Regions from separate parts of the Brevundimonas sp. FV1ye7S genome, predicted to be linked through region 2. Evidence: predicted binding sites of a transcription regulator. Region 2 holds the regulator's gene; the other holds the start of a gene.
What was found. The regulator LexA, encoded in region 2, represses DNA repair genes until DNA is damaged. The targets are predictions, from matches to a motif close to ATGTTCNCNANNTGTTCT.
Positions count from the first base shown of each region.

Region 1: the regulator LexA is predicted to act here: its motif matches at 3,196-3,213, upstream of ACW18C_RS13830 (ImuA family protein).

Region 1 covers NZ_CM178726.1:2,824,419-2,832,326, forward strand. The annotation lists gene ACW18C_RS13815 (vWA domain-containing protein) at 158-1,987, shown strand; gene ACW18C_RS13820 (CBS domain-containing protein) at 2,077-2,484, shown strand; gene ACW18C_RS13825 (hypothetical protein) at 2,551-3,138, shown strand; gene ACW18C_RS13830 (ImuA family protein) at 3,377-3,985, shown strand; gene ACW18C_RS13835 (Y-family DNA polymerase) at 3,876-5,444, shown strand; gene ACW18C_RS13840 (error-prone DNA polymerase) at 5,441-7,908, shown strand, end outside.
Region 2 covers NZ_CM178726.1:2,020,803-2,028,710, reverse strand. The annotation lists gene ACW18C_RS09790 (ComEC/Rec2 family competence protein) at 1-1,681, shown strand, start outside; gene lexA (transcriptional repressor LexA) at 1,662-2,363, opposite strand; gene trpC (indole-3-glycerol phosphate synthase TrpC) at 2,487-3,281, opposite strand; gene trpD (anthranilate phosphoribosyltransferase) at 3,278-4,315, opposite strand; gene ACW18C_RS09770 (anthranilate synthase component II) at 4,332-4,922, opposite strand; gene ACW18C_RS09765 (peptidoglycan-binding protein) at 5,011-5,217, shown strand; gene trpE (anthranilate synthase component I) at 5,349-6,881, opposite strand; gene ACW18C_RS09755 (peptidylprolyl isomerase) at 6,878-7,908, opposite strand, start outside.

The sequences.
Region 1 (7,908 bases), 800 kb from region 2:
ACCCCTTCGCAGGATATTCATAGTGGGGGAGAAGCCGTAGGATTGCGAGATGGCGCCGACGACACGATCACGAATGGAGCGGCGACAGGCGCCTGCATCGCCACAGTTTCGCCTCAGGCGACAAGCGGAGTAGCGTCCAGAACAACCGGAGGAAGCCATGTCGCGTCTCGTCAGGATCGCCGTCGCCGCCACCCTGGGCCTGTCCGTCGCGGCGCCGCCCGTAGCGGCTCCGACCTTCGCCCTGGCCCAGCCCCAACGCCCGTCATTGGATGGCGAAGCCACGCCGGCCGCCTGCGCGCCGTTGGGCTTCGTCCTGTCCCCGCCGGGCGAACCGATGCAACATCTGACCAGCCCCGTCCGGCCGACGCCGATCCCGGCCCCGACGCTGAGCCGTATCGAGGGCGGGGCGCCTCCCCCGCCGCCCCCTCCTCCTCCACCGCCGCCGCCGGCCCCGCCAGCACCCATGCGTCCGGCGGTGGTCGCCGCCGCACCGGGGCAGGCTCCGCTCAACGCCGTGGTCGTGACCGGATCGCGCATCATGCCCGGCGCCCCGGCCCCGTCCGACACCGAAACCTATCCCGACGCCACGCCCAACCCGGTCAAGCGGACGGCGGACCAGCCGGTCTCCACCTTCTCGATCGACGTGGACACAGCCGCCTATTCCAATGTCCGCCGCTTCATCGACGAGGGCCGCAGCCCCCCGGTGGACGCGGTGCGGGTCGAGGAGCTGATCAACGCCTTCGACTATGGCTATGCCCGCCCGACGTCCCAGGCTCGACCTTTTGCCATCACCACCGCGGTCGCCGCTTCGCCCTGGGCAGACGGCCGCCAGATCGTCCAGATCGGCTTGCAGGGTTATGAGCTGCCGCAGGGCGAGCAGCGGCCGCTGAACCTGACCTTCCTGGTCGATGTGTCGGGCTCGATGCGCAGCCCGGACAAGCTGGACCTGGCCAAACAGGCGATGAACCTGGCCATTGACCGGCTTCGGCCGCAGGACAGCCTGGCCGTGACCTATTACGCCGAGGGTGCGGGCACGACCCTGCAGCCCACGCCCGGCGACCAGAAGCTGAAGATGCGCTGCGCCGTCGCCAGCCTTCGCGCCTCGGGCGGCACGGCCGGGGCGACCGGGATGACCAACGCCTATGACCAGGCCCAGGCCAGTTTCGCCCGCGACAAGGTCAACCGCATCCTGATGTTCACCGACGGCGACTTCAACGTCGGCGTGACCGACAACAAGCGGCTGGAAGACTATGTCGCCGAAAAGCGCGGAACCGGCGTCTATCTGTCGGTCTACGGCTTCGGGCGCGGCAACTACCAGGACGCCCGGATGCAGACCATCGCCCAGGCCGGCAATGGCGTGGCGGCCTATGTGGGCGACCTGCGCGACGCGCGACGCCTGTTCGGCCCGATGTTCGACAAGGGCGCCTTCCCCATCGCCGACGACGTCAAGATCCAGGTCGAGTTCAATCCCGCCCGCGTCGCCGAATGGCGGCTGATCGGCTATGAGACCCGGCTGCTGAACGAGGCGGACTTCGCCAACGACCGCGTCGACGCAGGCGAGGTGGGATCGGGCGCCAGCGTCACGGCCCTGTACGAGATCACCCCGGTCGGCGGTCCGACCCAGGTTCCCGAGCGCCGCTATCCCGACAATCGGATCGGCGCCGGCGGCGGCGATCCAAACGGCGAGATCGGCTTCATCCAGGTCCGCTACAAACAGCCGGGCCGCAGCCGATCGGACCTGATCCAGCAGCCTCTGACCAGCCGCCCCGCCGGCGCCCAACCGCCCGAGGCCACGCGCTGGGCCTTGGCCGTCGCCGCGTTCGGTCAGAAGCTTCGCAACGACCCGTGGATGAACGCCGACTACGGCTGGGACCAGGTGCTGGCCCAGGCCCAGGGCGCGCGCGGCGAGGATCCCTGGGGCGACCGGGCCGAGTTCGTCCAGTTGGTGCGCGCGGCCAAGGACCTGCCTGAACGCCGCGCGCCTTAAGGCCGAGCGGCGTCAAGCGGGCGCACAGCGGCGGAACCCCGCCGTGCGCGGCGGGTTTTCACGGTGACGCTACACCCCAGGAGACCGCCATGAAGATCCGCGACGTCATGACCAAGGATGTCCACCTCGCCCGACCCGGCGACACGCTTCAGGAGGTCGCCGCCCGGATGGCCAAGGGGGATTTCGGCTTCGTGCCCGTGGCCGACGGCGACCAGTTGATCGGCGCCATCACCGACCGCGACATCGTCGTGCGCGCCATTGCCGCTGGTGCGTCGCCGACCGCGCCTGTGGTCGAATACATCACCCGCGACCCGCAGACGGTGCTGGACACCGACGACCTGAAATCCGTGCTGGACCTGATGGGGTCGCGCCAGATCCGCCGCGCCCCCGTGGTGGACAAGCATGGCCGCATCGTCGGGGTCATCTCGCTGGGCGACCTGTCGACCCGGGTGAAGGAGAAATACGCCGGCGAGACGCTGGAGAGCATCTCGCGTTAACCCTCCCCCCTCACCACGCGCTAACCGGCGTCAGTCATCCTGCACCCTGAACGGTGGGAGATCAGAATGGCGCGCGCGCAGTTCCAGAAGGGTCAGAAGGTCTGGGTCGAGTGCGTGGGCGCCTGGGCCACCATCGAGAAGGTTCAGCCGGTCTGGGCCAAGGGTTTCGACGAGCCGGTGCGCGTCACCTACGACGTCGGCCTGGGGCGTGAGTTCGCCGCCGCCGAACTGATGATGGCCGCCGCGGACGCCGCCGGGGCCGAGGTCGGCGACTGGCGCGTGCTGCGGGCCCGCAACAAGTGGCAGGCGGAAGAGGACTGCCTGCACCACCCCCAGCCCGGCACCTATCCCGTCGTCGTCACTGACACGGCCGACTGGGGCGGCTGGCGCGTGCCCGGCGCGGAATATGACCGCGACCCCCAGCGCATTGAATTCCAGTCCCGGCTGATCGCCGCCGCGCCGCGTCTGATGCAACTCGCCGAAAGTCTGATGGACCTCGTGGCCGAGAGCCCCGACGACGCGCCGCCCGCCGTTCTGGCCCTGGCGCGTCAGGCCCGCGACACGCTTCAACCTGTGACGGAAATTCTGGAAGCGGCGCCGGCCCGGGCGAGCGGCGTCATGCCGGGTGCGGACGCCGGCCTGGCGGAACGCTGAACAGGAGCGCAGGCTCAGATCGCCCCGCTTGACTCCGCACGGCATAGCGCGCCATTTGGAACAAATGGAGAACATTGGACCTGATGACCGTTTGGCCGCCTTGAGGACGCGGCTTGAATCGCTCAATGCCTGCACCCTTTCGCTTGCTCCCCGCCAGACACGGGACGCCAGCGTCTTTCCATCCTGCTGGGCGCGCGGGGCAGTACATGACCTGTACGCCGAAACACCGGCCGACGCTGTGGCGATCAACGCCTTCGGCCTGGGCGGCGCGCTTCAGGCGGCGGACGGACGGGCCATCGTCTGGGGGCTTCACGACATGATGGGGCTGGAGGCGGGGCGGCCGCATGGACCGGGGCTGCATGAGATGGGGCTGGCGCCGTCGGACATGCTGCTGGTGCGAGCGCCGGACATTCAGACGCTGCTCATTATCGGCGAGGAGGCGTTACGGACACCGGCGGTGGGCGCCGTGCTGCTCAGCGCCTGGGGCGAGGCCAGGGCCTTGTCCCTGACGGCCAGTCGGCGGCTGGCGCTTGCGGCCGGGGGTGGTCATGGGACGCTGTTCCTGGCGAGGGCCGGCGCCGTTCCGGCGCCCAGCGCCGCCGAAAGCCGATGGTCGGTGCGCGCCGTGGCGTCCGCGCCGCTCGAGGGCGGAGCGCCGGGCAGACCGTCTTTTTCCGCCACCCTGCTTCGGCGACGCGGCGGGGGCGAGCCCAGAACCTGGATCATGGAGTGGGATCGTGACACGCGATCGTTCCGCGAACCGGCGCCGCTATCTGGCGCTGTGGTTCCCCTGGCTGCCCAGCGACCGGCTGAAGCGTCGCGCCCGTTCCGCAGACGGGTCGCCTGAGCCCGATCCAAGGCCTTTGGTCCTGGTCGAGAAGATCGGCGGCGCGCTGCGGCTGGCCGCCGTCGATCCGGCGGCGTCCGGGGCGGGGCTGGTCCCCGGCCTGACGCTGGCCGACGCCCGCGCGCGAACGCCCGCCTTGCGCACCATTGTTCATCGACCGGATATGGACGCGGCCTTGCTGCTGCAGGTGATGGAGGATTTCGGCCGGTTCACGCCCATGATCGCCGAGGATTCGCCACATGGGCTGATGCTGGACGTGACCGGCTGCGCCCATCTGTTCGGCGACGAAACCGGACTGGTCCGCGCGGCGCATGAGCGTGCGGGGCGTATCGGCCTGGGGATCCGCAGCGCCCTGGCGTCCACGCCCCAGGCGGCGCGCGCTCTGGCCCGTTTCGGGCCGGGCGGACGGTTCGAAGCGGGACAGGATCGACAGGAGGTGCGTCGGCTGCCTGTTGCGGCGCTGGAACTTTCGCAACGCGAGACCCAGGCCCTGCAGCGCGCGGGTCTGAAGCGGATCGCCGATCTGGACGATCGTCCGCGCGCGCCGCTAGCCGCGCGCTTCGGCGCCGATTTTTCCGCCCGGCTGGCGCGGATCCTGGGTGACGAGGACATGCGCATCACGCCGTACCGGCCGCCGCCGCCCATCACCGTCGACCGCATCTTCTTCGAACCCATCGTCGATGACGCGGATGTAGAACGCGTCCTGTCCGATCTGTTGATCGAGACTGCGGATCGACTGGATCAGGCAAGCCAGGGCGGCCGGGCCTTCGAGGCGGGCTTCTACCGCGTCGACGGCGAGGTCCGACGCATCGTCGTGCGGACCGGCCGGGCCACACGCGACCGGATCGCGGTGCTTCGTCTGTTCCGTGAAAGGCTCGCGGCCCTGGCCAATCCCCTGGACCCCGGCTTCGGCTTCGATCAGATCAGGCTGTCTGTTCTCGAGACCCAGACGCTGAAACCCGACCAGCCAAGCCTGGACGGCGACAGACCGGACGGCGAGGATTTCAGCCGCCTGATCGACCGGCTGACGGCGCGGCTGGGGCCTGAAGCCGTGCTGCGGTTCGAACCTCTGGGGTCGCACATGCCCGAGCGCGCCGCACGGATGGTCCCGGCGACAATGAAGGTCGGGCGAGCGGCCCAGGACTGGCCGGATCTGACGCCTGACGATCCGCCGTTACGCCCCTTGCAGATGTTCGACCCGCCCCAGCCGGTCGAGACCCTGGCCGAGGTGCCCGACGGTTCGCCCTTGCGCTTCCGCTGGCGCCGGGTGCTGCATGAGGTGGCTTGCGCCGAAGGACCGGAGCGGATCGGCGGCGAATGGTGGCGCGCGCCGGATCAGAAGACGCGCGACTACTATCGCGTCGAAGACCGCGAAGGCCGCCGGTTCTGGCTGTTTCGGCAGGGCCTGTACGGCGAGACCGACGAGCCGCGCTGGTTCGTACACGGCCTGTTCGCATGAACGCGCCCGCCTATGCCGAACTGGCCAGCGCCAGCAACTTCTCCTTCCTAAGGGGGGCGTCGCATCCGAAGGATCTGGTGATGACCGGAATTCTGCGCGGTCATGCGGGCCTTGGCCTGGCCGACCGCAACACGGTCGCCGGGGTGGTGCGGGCCTGGAGCGCCCTGCGTAGCCTGCGCGAAGACGGCCTGTCGCCGCCCGATGTCGTGCGCGACGGCGCAGGGCCTGGCGAAGCGACCTATGTCGAGGATCGGTTGAACGATCCGACCCTGTCGAAAGAGGTCAGACGACGGGCCGCGACCTTCAAACTGGCGACCGGCGCGCGTCTGGCTTTCAACGACGGAACGCCCGACATCATCGCCTATCCCGAGACGAGAGCCGGCTGGGGGCGACTGACGCGGCTGCTGACCCTTGGCAATCGCCGAGCCGTGAAGGGCCAGTGCGAAATCGGGCTGCGCGACCTGCTCGCCGCACCGGAGGATCTGCTGCTGATCCTCATGCCGGACGCCCGGCTGGACGGTCTGGACCGGACGCTTGACCGTGTGACCGAGGCGGCGCCCGGCGCGGTCTGGCTGGGCGTCGCCATGGGCCGGCGCGGCGACGACGGGCGGCGGCTGGCGCGGCTGAAGGCGCTGGCGGAACAGAGCGGCGTCCCGCTGCTGGCGGTCAACGACGTCCTCTATCACGACGCCGACCAGCGCGACCTGCAGGACGTGCTGACCTGCATCCGCGAAGGCGTCACGGTGGAGGCGGCGGGGCGGCGTCTGAACGCCAACGGCGAACGCTGGCTCAAGCCGCCCGCCGAAATGGCCCGCCTGTTCCGCAACGCGCCCGAGGCCGTCGCCGAGACCGCGAACCTGCTGGCCCGCGTCGGTTTCGACCTCAGCGACATCAGCTATCAGTACCCCGAGGAGACGACCCCGCCCGACCAGACGCCGCAGGCCTGGCTGGAACATCTGACCTGGCTGCACGCCGAGATGCGCTATTCCCAGGGCGTCCCCGATAAGGTGCGGGTGCTGCTGGAGAAGGAGTTGGCCTTCATCGCAAAGGCCGACTACGCACCCTACTTCCTGACCATCTACGACATCGTGAGGGTGGCGCGCGACAAGCGGATCCTGTGTCAGGGGCGCGGTTCGGCGGCCAATTCCGCCGTCTGCTATGTGCTGGGCATCACGGCGGTGGACCCGGCGGAATCCGACCTGTTGTTCGAACGCTTCCTGTCGTCGGACCGAGGCGAACCGCCCGACATCGATGTCGACTTCGAGCACGAGCGGCGAGAGGAGGTCATCCAGCACATCTACACACGCTATGGCCGAGAACGCGCCGGCATCGCCGCCACCGTCATCCGCTATCGTCCCAAGAGCGCCATCCGCGACGTGGGCAAGGCTCTGGGCCTGACCGAGGACGTCACCGCCCGTCTGGCCTCCAGCCAGTGGGGCAGTTGGGGCAGCGAGATCGGCGACCGCCATGTCGAACAGGCCGGGCTGGACCCAACCAATCCGATGATCCGGCGCGCCGTGGCGATGGCGACGCGGCTGCTGGGTTTTCCCCGCCACCTGTCCCAGCACGTCGGCGGCTTCGTCCTGACCCAGGACCGGCTGGACGAACTGGTCCCCATCGGCAACGCCGCCATGGCCGACCGCACCTTCATCGAATGGGACAAGGACGACATCGACGAACTACGCCTGATGAAGGTCGATGTGCTGGCGCTCGGCATGCTGACCTGCATCCGCAAGGCCTTCGATCTGATCCGCACCCATTCGGAGGAGGACTGGGCGCTGCATACCATCCCGGCCGATGACGCCGGCGTTTACGACATGCTGTGCCAGGGCGACTCCATCGGCGTCTTCCAGGTCGAGAGCCGCGCCCAAATCAACATGCTGCCCCGGCTGAAGCCGCGCAAACTCTATGATCTGGTGATCCAGGTGGCCATCGTCCGGCCCGGTCCGATCCAGGGCGACATGGTCCATCCCTATCTGCGACGTCGCAACGGGCTGGAACTGCCCGACTATTCCAAGCCGGGGCCGCAATACCCGGCGGACGAGCTGAAACAGGTTCTGGAAAAGACCCTGGGCGTGCCGCTGTTTCAGGAACAGGCGATGAAGGTGGCCATGGTCGCCGCCGAATTCACCGAGAAAGAGGCCAACGGTCTGAGGAAGGCCATGGGCACCTTCCGGGGCGACGGCACCCTGCACACCTACGAAGACCGGATGGTCGGCCGGATGATCGAGCGCGGCTATGATCCGGCCTTCGCCCGGCGCTGCTTCGACCAGATCAAGGGGTTCGGCTCCTACGGCTTTCCGGAAAGCCACGCCGCCTCCTTCGCCCAGCTGGTCTATGTCTCGTCGTGGATCAAACACCACCATGCGGCGGCCTTCGCCTGCGCCCTGCTGAACAGCCAGCCGATGGGCTTCTACGCCCCGGCCCAGATCGTGCGGGGCGCCCAGGAGCATGGGGTCGAGGT
Region 2 (7,908 bases):
GGTGCGGGGCGATCCGCCCCGGCCCGGCGAGGCGGTCCGTCTGTTCGCCATTCTCAATCCGCCGCCCGCACCGGCCAGCCCCGGCGCCTATGACTTCGGCCGTAACGCCTTTTTCCAGGGCATGGGCGGGATCGCCTTCGCCCTGGGGGAGACGCGACGGCTCGACCTGCCGTCGGCGCCGTGGCGGCTGCGCCTGGAAATGGCGGTGAACAGCGCCCGCTACGCCCTGGCCGAAAGGATCGTGGCCCGGTTGGGCGAACGGACGGGCGGGATCGCGGCGGCCATGACCACCAGCCATGAGGCCTGGATCAGCCAGGAGGACATGGACGTGATGCGGGATTCGGGCCTGGCGCACATTCTGTCGGTGTCGGGCCTGCACATGGCCATCGTCGGCGGCTTCGTCTTTTTCGCGGCCCGACTGGGCGTGGCGGCCTGGCCGTGGCTGGCGTTGCGGGTTCCCGGCAAGAAGGTCGCGGCCCTGGCCGGACTGACGGCGGTCGGCGCCTATCTGGTCGTGTCGGGCGCCCCGCCGCCGGCCGAGCGGGCGGCGATCACGGCCTCCATCGCCTTTCTGGCCATACTGCTGGATCGGCAGGCGGTGACGATGCATGGCCTGGCTGTGGCGGCCTTTGTGGTGTTGGCCATCCAGCCCGAGGCCATCGTCACGCCGGGCTTTCAGATGTCCTTTGCGGCCACGGCGGCCCTGGTGGCCCTGGTCGAGGCCTGGCCGCAGCGGGTGCGCGAGATTTCGGCGCCCTGGCTCATAGTGGCGGCGCAGAGGTTCGGCGGCTGGTTGACGGCGGCGGTGGCGGCCAGCGTCGTGGCGGGACTGGCGACCGGGCCGTTCGCCATGCAGCATTTCAACCGCACGGCCATGTACGGGCTTCTGGCCAATCTGGGCACGGCGCCGGTGGCGGACTTTGTCCTGATGCCGGCCCTGGCGCTGGGGGCGGCGCTGGAGCCCTTGGGATTGGGCGGGCCGTTCCTGGCGGTGGCGGGGTGGGGCGTCGAACTGATGCTGGCGATCGGGGGCTGGACCGCCGGTCTGCCGGGGGCGGTGCGGACGGTGGCCAGCGCGCCGGACTATGTCCTGCCCATCGCCTTTCTGGGGGTGTTGTTCGTCTGTCTGTGGCAGGGGCGGCTGCGCTGGCTGGGCCTGCCGCTTGCGGCTGCGGTTCTGGTCTGGCCCAGGGCGCCGACGCCGGATCTCTGGATCGGGGACGGCGGGACGAACGCCGCCTTTCATCACCAGGCCCAGGCGGTCGTGATCCGGCCGGGCGTGCGCGCCTTCGCCGTCGATCTGTGGTCACGGCGGCGGGGCCTGACGACGGCGGATCGGCCGGAGGCGGGCTGGACGTGCGACCGGTCTTCCTGTCGGCCGGAATCACTCGAAGCCGGGCCGGTCGCCCTGTGGTGGGCGCGCGAGACCCCGGATGCGGAGCAGATGGCCGACCTGTGCCGGGCTGCATCCGTCGTCAGCGTGCGGGCTGCGGTCGTCGCCCTGCCAGCCTCATGCGACGGCCGTCTCGTGGTCGACGGCGTTGATTTCACGCGCGGCGGGGCGGTGGAGCTGTGGCGCGACGGATCGGACCGCTGGAAGGCGGTGTGGACGGCCGACGTGCGCGGGGATCGCCCCTGGGCGCGCCGGCCGGATCCGGATGTCAGTGATAGCGGCGCATGAGGCCGACCAGCTTGCCCTGAACCTCGACCTGGTCGGGACCGAAGATTCGGGTCTCGTAGTTGCGGTTGGCGGGTTCCAGGGCGATGGAGCCGCCCTTGCGACGCAGACGCTTCAAGGTGGCCTCTTCGCCCTCGACCAGGGCCACGACGATCTCGCCGTTGTTGGCCGTGTCGCCGCGACGGATGACCACCAGATCGCCGTTCAGGATGCCGGCCTCGATCATCGAGTCGCCCTCGATCTCGAGGAGGTAATGATCGCCCTTGCCCAGCATGGATTCGGGCACCGACAGCCGCTCCTGCTCGTGCTGGATCGCGGCGATGGGGGTGCCGGCGGCGATCTTGCCCAGCAGGGGCAGTTCGCGGGTGTCGTTGGCGGCCGAGGCCGCAGCGGGGCGTGGCGCGCCGCCGCCGCCTTCGATCACGTCGGGCTTGAACCCGGCCCGGCCGCGCGGGGCGCCGGCGGTGGCCTGTTCCGGCAGTTTGGTCACTTCCAGGGCGCGGGCGCGGTGGGCGAGGCGGCGGATGAAGCCGCGTTCTTCCAGCGCCGTGATCAGTCGGTGGATGCCCGACTTGGACGCCAGATCCAGCGCCTCCTTCATCTCGTCGAACGAGGGGGAGACGCCGGTCTCCTGAATCCGTTCGTGGATGAACATCAGCAGTTCGTGCTGCTTGCGCGTGAGCATCGCCAGGCCCTCATGAGCCCCTTCCTCGAATCGGAACGGGCCGTGAACATTGACGATGTTCTGTAAGTGTTCCTTCCTAATGTCAACTTAACGGCGTCGCTTCACCACGCGCGTCGGGTTGAATCAGGCGGCCAGCAGCTTGCGCGTCGCGGCCTCGACGTCGGCCTGCCGCATCAGGCTTTCGCCGACCAGAATGGCCTGGGCGTGGGCGGCGGAGACGCGATCGACGTCCTCGGGCGTGAAGATGCCGCTCTCGGCGACCAGAAGGGCGCGGACGGGGCTGAGCATGGACAGGCGTTCGGTCACCTCCAGATCGACCTCGAAGGTGCGGAGCGACCGATTGTTGATCCCGACCAGATCGCCGCCGAGGGCGCAGGCGCGCGCCATTTCGGCCTCGTCGTGGGTTTCGATCAGGGCGTCCATGCCGAATCGTTCGGCCTCGGCCAGCAGTTCAGCGGCCAGCTGATCGTCGATCATGGCCAGGATGATCAGGATACAGTCGGCGCCCAGAGCCCGGCTCTCGGCCACCTGCCAGGGATCGACCAGGAAGTCCTTGCGCAGGCAGGGCAGGGCCGTGGCGGCGCGAGCCTGGCCCAGATAGGCGTCGTCGCCCTGGAAGCTGGGGCCGTCGGTCAGGACTGACAGACAGGATGCGCCGCCGGCCTGGTAGGCGATGGCCAGGGCGGTCGGGTCGAAGTCTGGACGAATCAGGCCCTTGGACGGGCTGGCCTTCTTGATCTCGGCGATCAGGGCGGGGCGGCCGGTTTCCTCGACGGTCCGGTCCAGGGCCGCGCGGAAACCGCGCGAAGCGGAGGCCGCCTGAGCCAGGCCCTCGATCGCGTCCTGGGTGGTCGCGGCCTTGCGGGCGGCGACATCCTCGCGCTTGTAGGCGGCGATGCGGGCCAGAACGTCGGTCATGCTTTGTCTTCGGTATCCAGCGGCGTGGAGGTGATGCGGGCCAGACGCTCAAGCGCCTTGGCGGCCCGGCCGTCGTCAATGGCGGCGGCGGCGAGGGCGGCCCCTTCCGCGAGGTCGGTCGCCCGATCCGACACCACGAGGGCGGCGGCGGCGTTCAGCAGGACGATGTCGCGATAGGCGCCTTTCTGACCCGCCAGCAGGGCGCGCAGGGCCGCGGCGTTCTCCTCGGCGTCGCCGCCGCGGATGGCGTCGATGGAGGCGCGCGGCAGGCCGGCGTCTTCGGGCGTGACCTGGAAGCGGCGGACGGCGCCGTCCTTCCACTCCGCGACTTCCGTCGGGCCGGAGGTGGCCAGTTCGTCCAGGCCCTGGCCATGGACCGTCCAGGCGCGGGTCGCGCCCAGCCGGCCCAGCACCTCGACCAGGGGCTCCAGCAGACGCGGGTCATAGACGCCCATGACCTGACGTTTCGCAGAGGCCGGGTTCGAAAGCGGTCCCAACAGATTGAAGACCGTGCGGAAACCGATCTCGGCCCGCACCGGCCCGACATGGCGCATGGCGCCGTGATAGGCGGGGGCGAACAGGAAACAGATTCCGGCCTCGTCCAGCGCCTTGCGCTGCTGATCCGGGCTGGCCGCCAGATTGACGCCCAGGATCGACAGGACGTCGGAAGAGCCGGATTTCGAGGATATGGCCCGGTTTCCGTGCTTTGCGACCTTCAGGCCTGCGCCGGCCAGGACCAGGGCGGCGGCGGTTGAGATATTGTAGGTGTGCTGGCCGTCGCCGCCGGTGCCGCAGGTGTCGATCACCTCGTAGGGATGGTCCAGCGTCAGGGCGGCGTCGCGCATGGCCTGGGCGAAGGCCGCGATTTCGTCCACCGTCTCGCCGCGGATCCGCAGGGCGGTGACGGCGGCCGCGACTTGCGACGGGGTCGGTTCGCCGCGCAGGCAGGCGGCGAAGAAGTCGTGCGCCTGCTCGGACGTCAGGGAGTGGCCCTCGACCAGGCGGGCGAGGATCGGCTTGAACCCGTCAGCCATGATCAGGCCGCCACGATCAGGCGGCCGCGAGGCGCTTCACGCCGGCGATCTCGAGGAAGTTGGCCAGCATGTCGTGGCCGTGTTCGGTGGCGATGGATTCCGGGTGGAACTGGACGCCATGGATCGGGCGGCTGCGGTGCTGGAGGCCCATGATCTCGCCGTCGGCGGTCCAGGCGGTCACTTCCAGGCAGTCGGGCAGGGTTTCGCGCTTCACGGCCAGGGAGTGATAGCGGGTGGCGGTGAAGGGCGAGGGCAGGCCGGCGAAGACGCTCTTGCCGTCGTGCAGGATCGGCGAGGTCTTGCCGTGCATCAGGGTCTTGGCGCGGATCACGTCGCCGCCGAAGGCCTGACCAATCGACTGATGGCCCAGGCAGACGCCCAGGATCGGCATGGAGGCCGGGGCGCTTTCGATCAGCGGCAGGCAGATGCCCGCCTGATCCGGCGCGCAGGGGCCGGGCGACAGCAGGACGGCGGCGGGGTTCAGCGCCCAGGCCTCGTCCGCCGTCAGGTCGTCGTTGCGCACCACATGGGTCGGCGCGCCCAACTCCGCGAGGTAGTGGACGAGGTTGTAGGTAAAGCTGTCGTAGTTATCGACGACGAGGATCATGATCTGGCTTCTAGGCGTGACAAGCCGCCGCGCCAAGCGTGCGCGGCGTTAAAGCGCATCTTAACATTGGCGGGGGCAGATGGGGGTCGTGAAACTCAGCGCCGAAAAAGACATCGCCGACAAGATCGCCGCCGCCAAGGCGAAGCTGGTCGTGGCCGAACCCAAGCCGATCAGCCCCTATGCGGCCCTGGGCGCCGCCGCCCTGGCCGCGACGGCGGCCGTGGTCATGGCTGGGGTCGTCGTGTTGGGGCCGGGCGTCCGCTTTGACGAACCCCCGGCGACCTACGGGCCCTAGAGCCTGATCGGCTGAGGAGGAATCGCTTCGCGATTCCGCTGATGCCGTGAATCAGGCTCCAGATTGAAGCGAGAGCATGATTCACGCTTCTGCCGGAACCGCTACGCGGTTCCGTCCGAAACGATCATGCTCTAGCGATTGCCGGTGCGGAAGCGCCAGGCGTCGTCGGCGGCCCGCATCGGGGCGCGGGCCTTGTGCCGGGTCTCGGCGTATTCGGCCGCAGGATCGCTGTCGGCGACCACGCCGGCGCCGGCCTGGACGAAGATCTGATCATCGGCGAACAGGGCGGTGCGCAGGGTGATGCAGATATCCGCCTCGCCCCCCGCCGAAATATAGCCGACCCCGCCGCCGTAGCCGACGCCGCGCTTTTCGGTCTCCAGTTCGTCGATCACTTCCATGGCCCGCACCTTGGGCGCGCCCGACAGGGTGCCGGCGGGCAGGGCGGCCAGCAAGGTGTCGACGGCGTCCAGTTTCGGATCGGCCTTGCCGCGCACATTGGAGACGATGTGCATGACCTGGCTGTAGCGTTCGACGACGAAGCTCTCGGTCACCTCGACCGTGCCCGGCGCGGCGACGCGGCCGACGTCGTTGCGGCCCAAGTCCAGCAGCATCAGATGTTCGGCCCGCTCCTTGGGATCGGCCAGCAGTTCGACCTCCAGAGCCTTGTCCGCCTCGGGCGTGGCGCCGCGCATGCGGGTTCCGGCCAGCGGACGAATGGTGACCTGGCCGTCCTTCAGCCGAACCAGGATCTCCGGGCTGGACCCGGCCAGCTGGAAGCCCTCGAAGTTCAGATAGAACAGATAGGGCGAGGGGTTCTGGCGACGCAGGGAGCGGTAGAAGGCGAAGGGATCTTCGGTCCAAGGGGCCGAGAAGCGGTGGCTGAGCACGACCTGGAAGATATCGCCGGCGGCGATATAGTCCTTGGCCCTGGCCACCATCTCGCCGAAGCCGGCCTCATCCACGGGCGAGACGAAGGTGGGGGCGGGCGTCGGCTGCGGCGCGGCGCGCACCGGAAGCGGCTCGCGCAGCCCCGTCTCGAAGGCGTCCAGCCGGGCGACGGCGGCGTCGAAAGCCTCACGCGGCGCGGCGCCGGCGTCGGGATAGGCGGCGGAGACCAGGATGATCTCCTGCCCGACGGAATCGAAGATGGCGACCAGGGACGGACGGGTGAGCACGGCGTCCGGCAGATCCAGCGGATCCGGATTGGGCTCGCCCAGCGGCTCGAGCAGGCGCACCATGTCATAGCCGAAGACGCCGAACAGACCGGCGGCCATGGGCGGCAGGTCCTGCGGCAGGTCGAACTTCGACGCGGCGATCAGGGCGCGCAGGGACTGAAGCGTGGGCAGGGGCTCGGCGATGAAACGCCCCTCGACCACAGCCGGGCCACGCGCCAGTTCCGCCGCGTTCGCCCGGCAACGCCAGACCACGTCCGGGTCCAGCGTCAGGATCGAATAGCGGCCCTTCACGGCGCCGCCTTCGACGGATTCCAGCAGACAGGCGTAGGGGCGATGGCGACCCAGTTTCAGATAGGCCGAAACCGGCGTCTCAAGGTCGTCGATGACGCGCCGGACCAGCACCTGCGGCCGACCGGCCGAAAGGCCGGCGGCGAAGGCGTCGTAGTCGGCCCCGTTGAAGCCCGAGGCGTCTTGGCCGGCCGTGGTCATTGCGCCGGTGCGGCGGGAGCGGTCGGCTCGGCGGACAGGCCCAGGGCCTGACGCGCCAGGCCGACGTCGTTCTTGGCCTTGGAGCGCTGGGCGCCGGCGGTCATCTCGGTCTGGACCATGGCCTGGACCAGTTCCTGGGTGATGCGCGGGCGGGCCTGTTCGGCCAGAGGACCGGCGACGGCCGGATTGGCGGCGTGGACGCCGTCGACGCGGCCGACCAGATAACCGCCTTCGCCCGGCTGGGAGAAGACCTGGCCCTTGGCCTGACCGAACAGGCCCTGGAGCACCCCCTGGCCCAGCGATTCCTGGGTGGCCTGGTCGCGGACCACGCCGGTCCGGACGGTCAGGGGCGCGTTCACCGAACGGGCGACGGCGGCGATGTCCTGGCCCTGGCGGACGCGGCTCGCCAGTTCCTCAGCCTTGGCGGCGAGACGGCGCGAGATTTCGCGCTGGGTCCACTGGGCGGCCAGAGGCGCGCGGACTTCGGCCAGGGTCGGCAGGGCCGAGGGACGGATGTCGTTCACACGGACGGCGAAATACTGGCCCTGGCCGGCGTCGATCACGTCGCTTTCACCGCCCTTGGTCAGGCTCCAGGCCGTCTCGAAGACTTGCGGGGGGGCGTTCAGGGCCTGGCCGTTGGGCAGTTTGCCGTCCTTGGTGAAGGGGGGCAGGTCGATGACACGGCCGCCGGCCTCGCGGGCGGCGTCGGCCAGGTTCTTGCCTGCGGTGCGGGCGGCTTCGTACTTCTCGACCTTGGCGTAGGTCTGGCCCTTGACGTCTTCGGCGCGCAGTTCCGCGACGATCTGTTCACGCGAGTTTTCCAGGGTCGCGGGCTGACCGGGCTGGATGGCGGTGACCTTGGCGACGGCGAAGCCGACGCCGGCCTGGACCGGGTCAGAGACCTGGTTGACCTGCAGGCCGAACACGGCGGCGGCGGTGGCCGCGTCGCCGACCGCGGCGCGGGGCGTGGCGTTGAAGTTCGCCGGCTGGATGCTGTTGGCGCGGCCGACATCGGCGGGCGACTGGC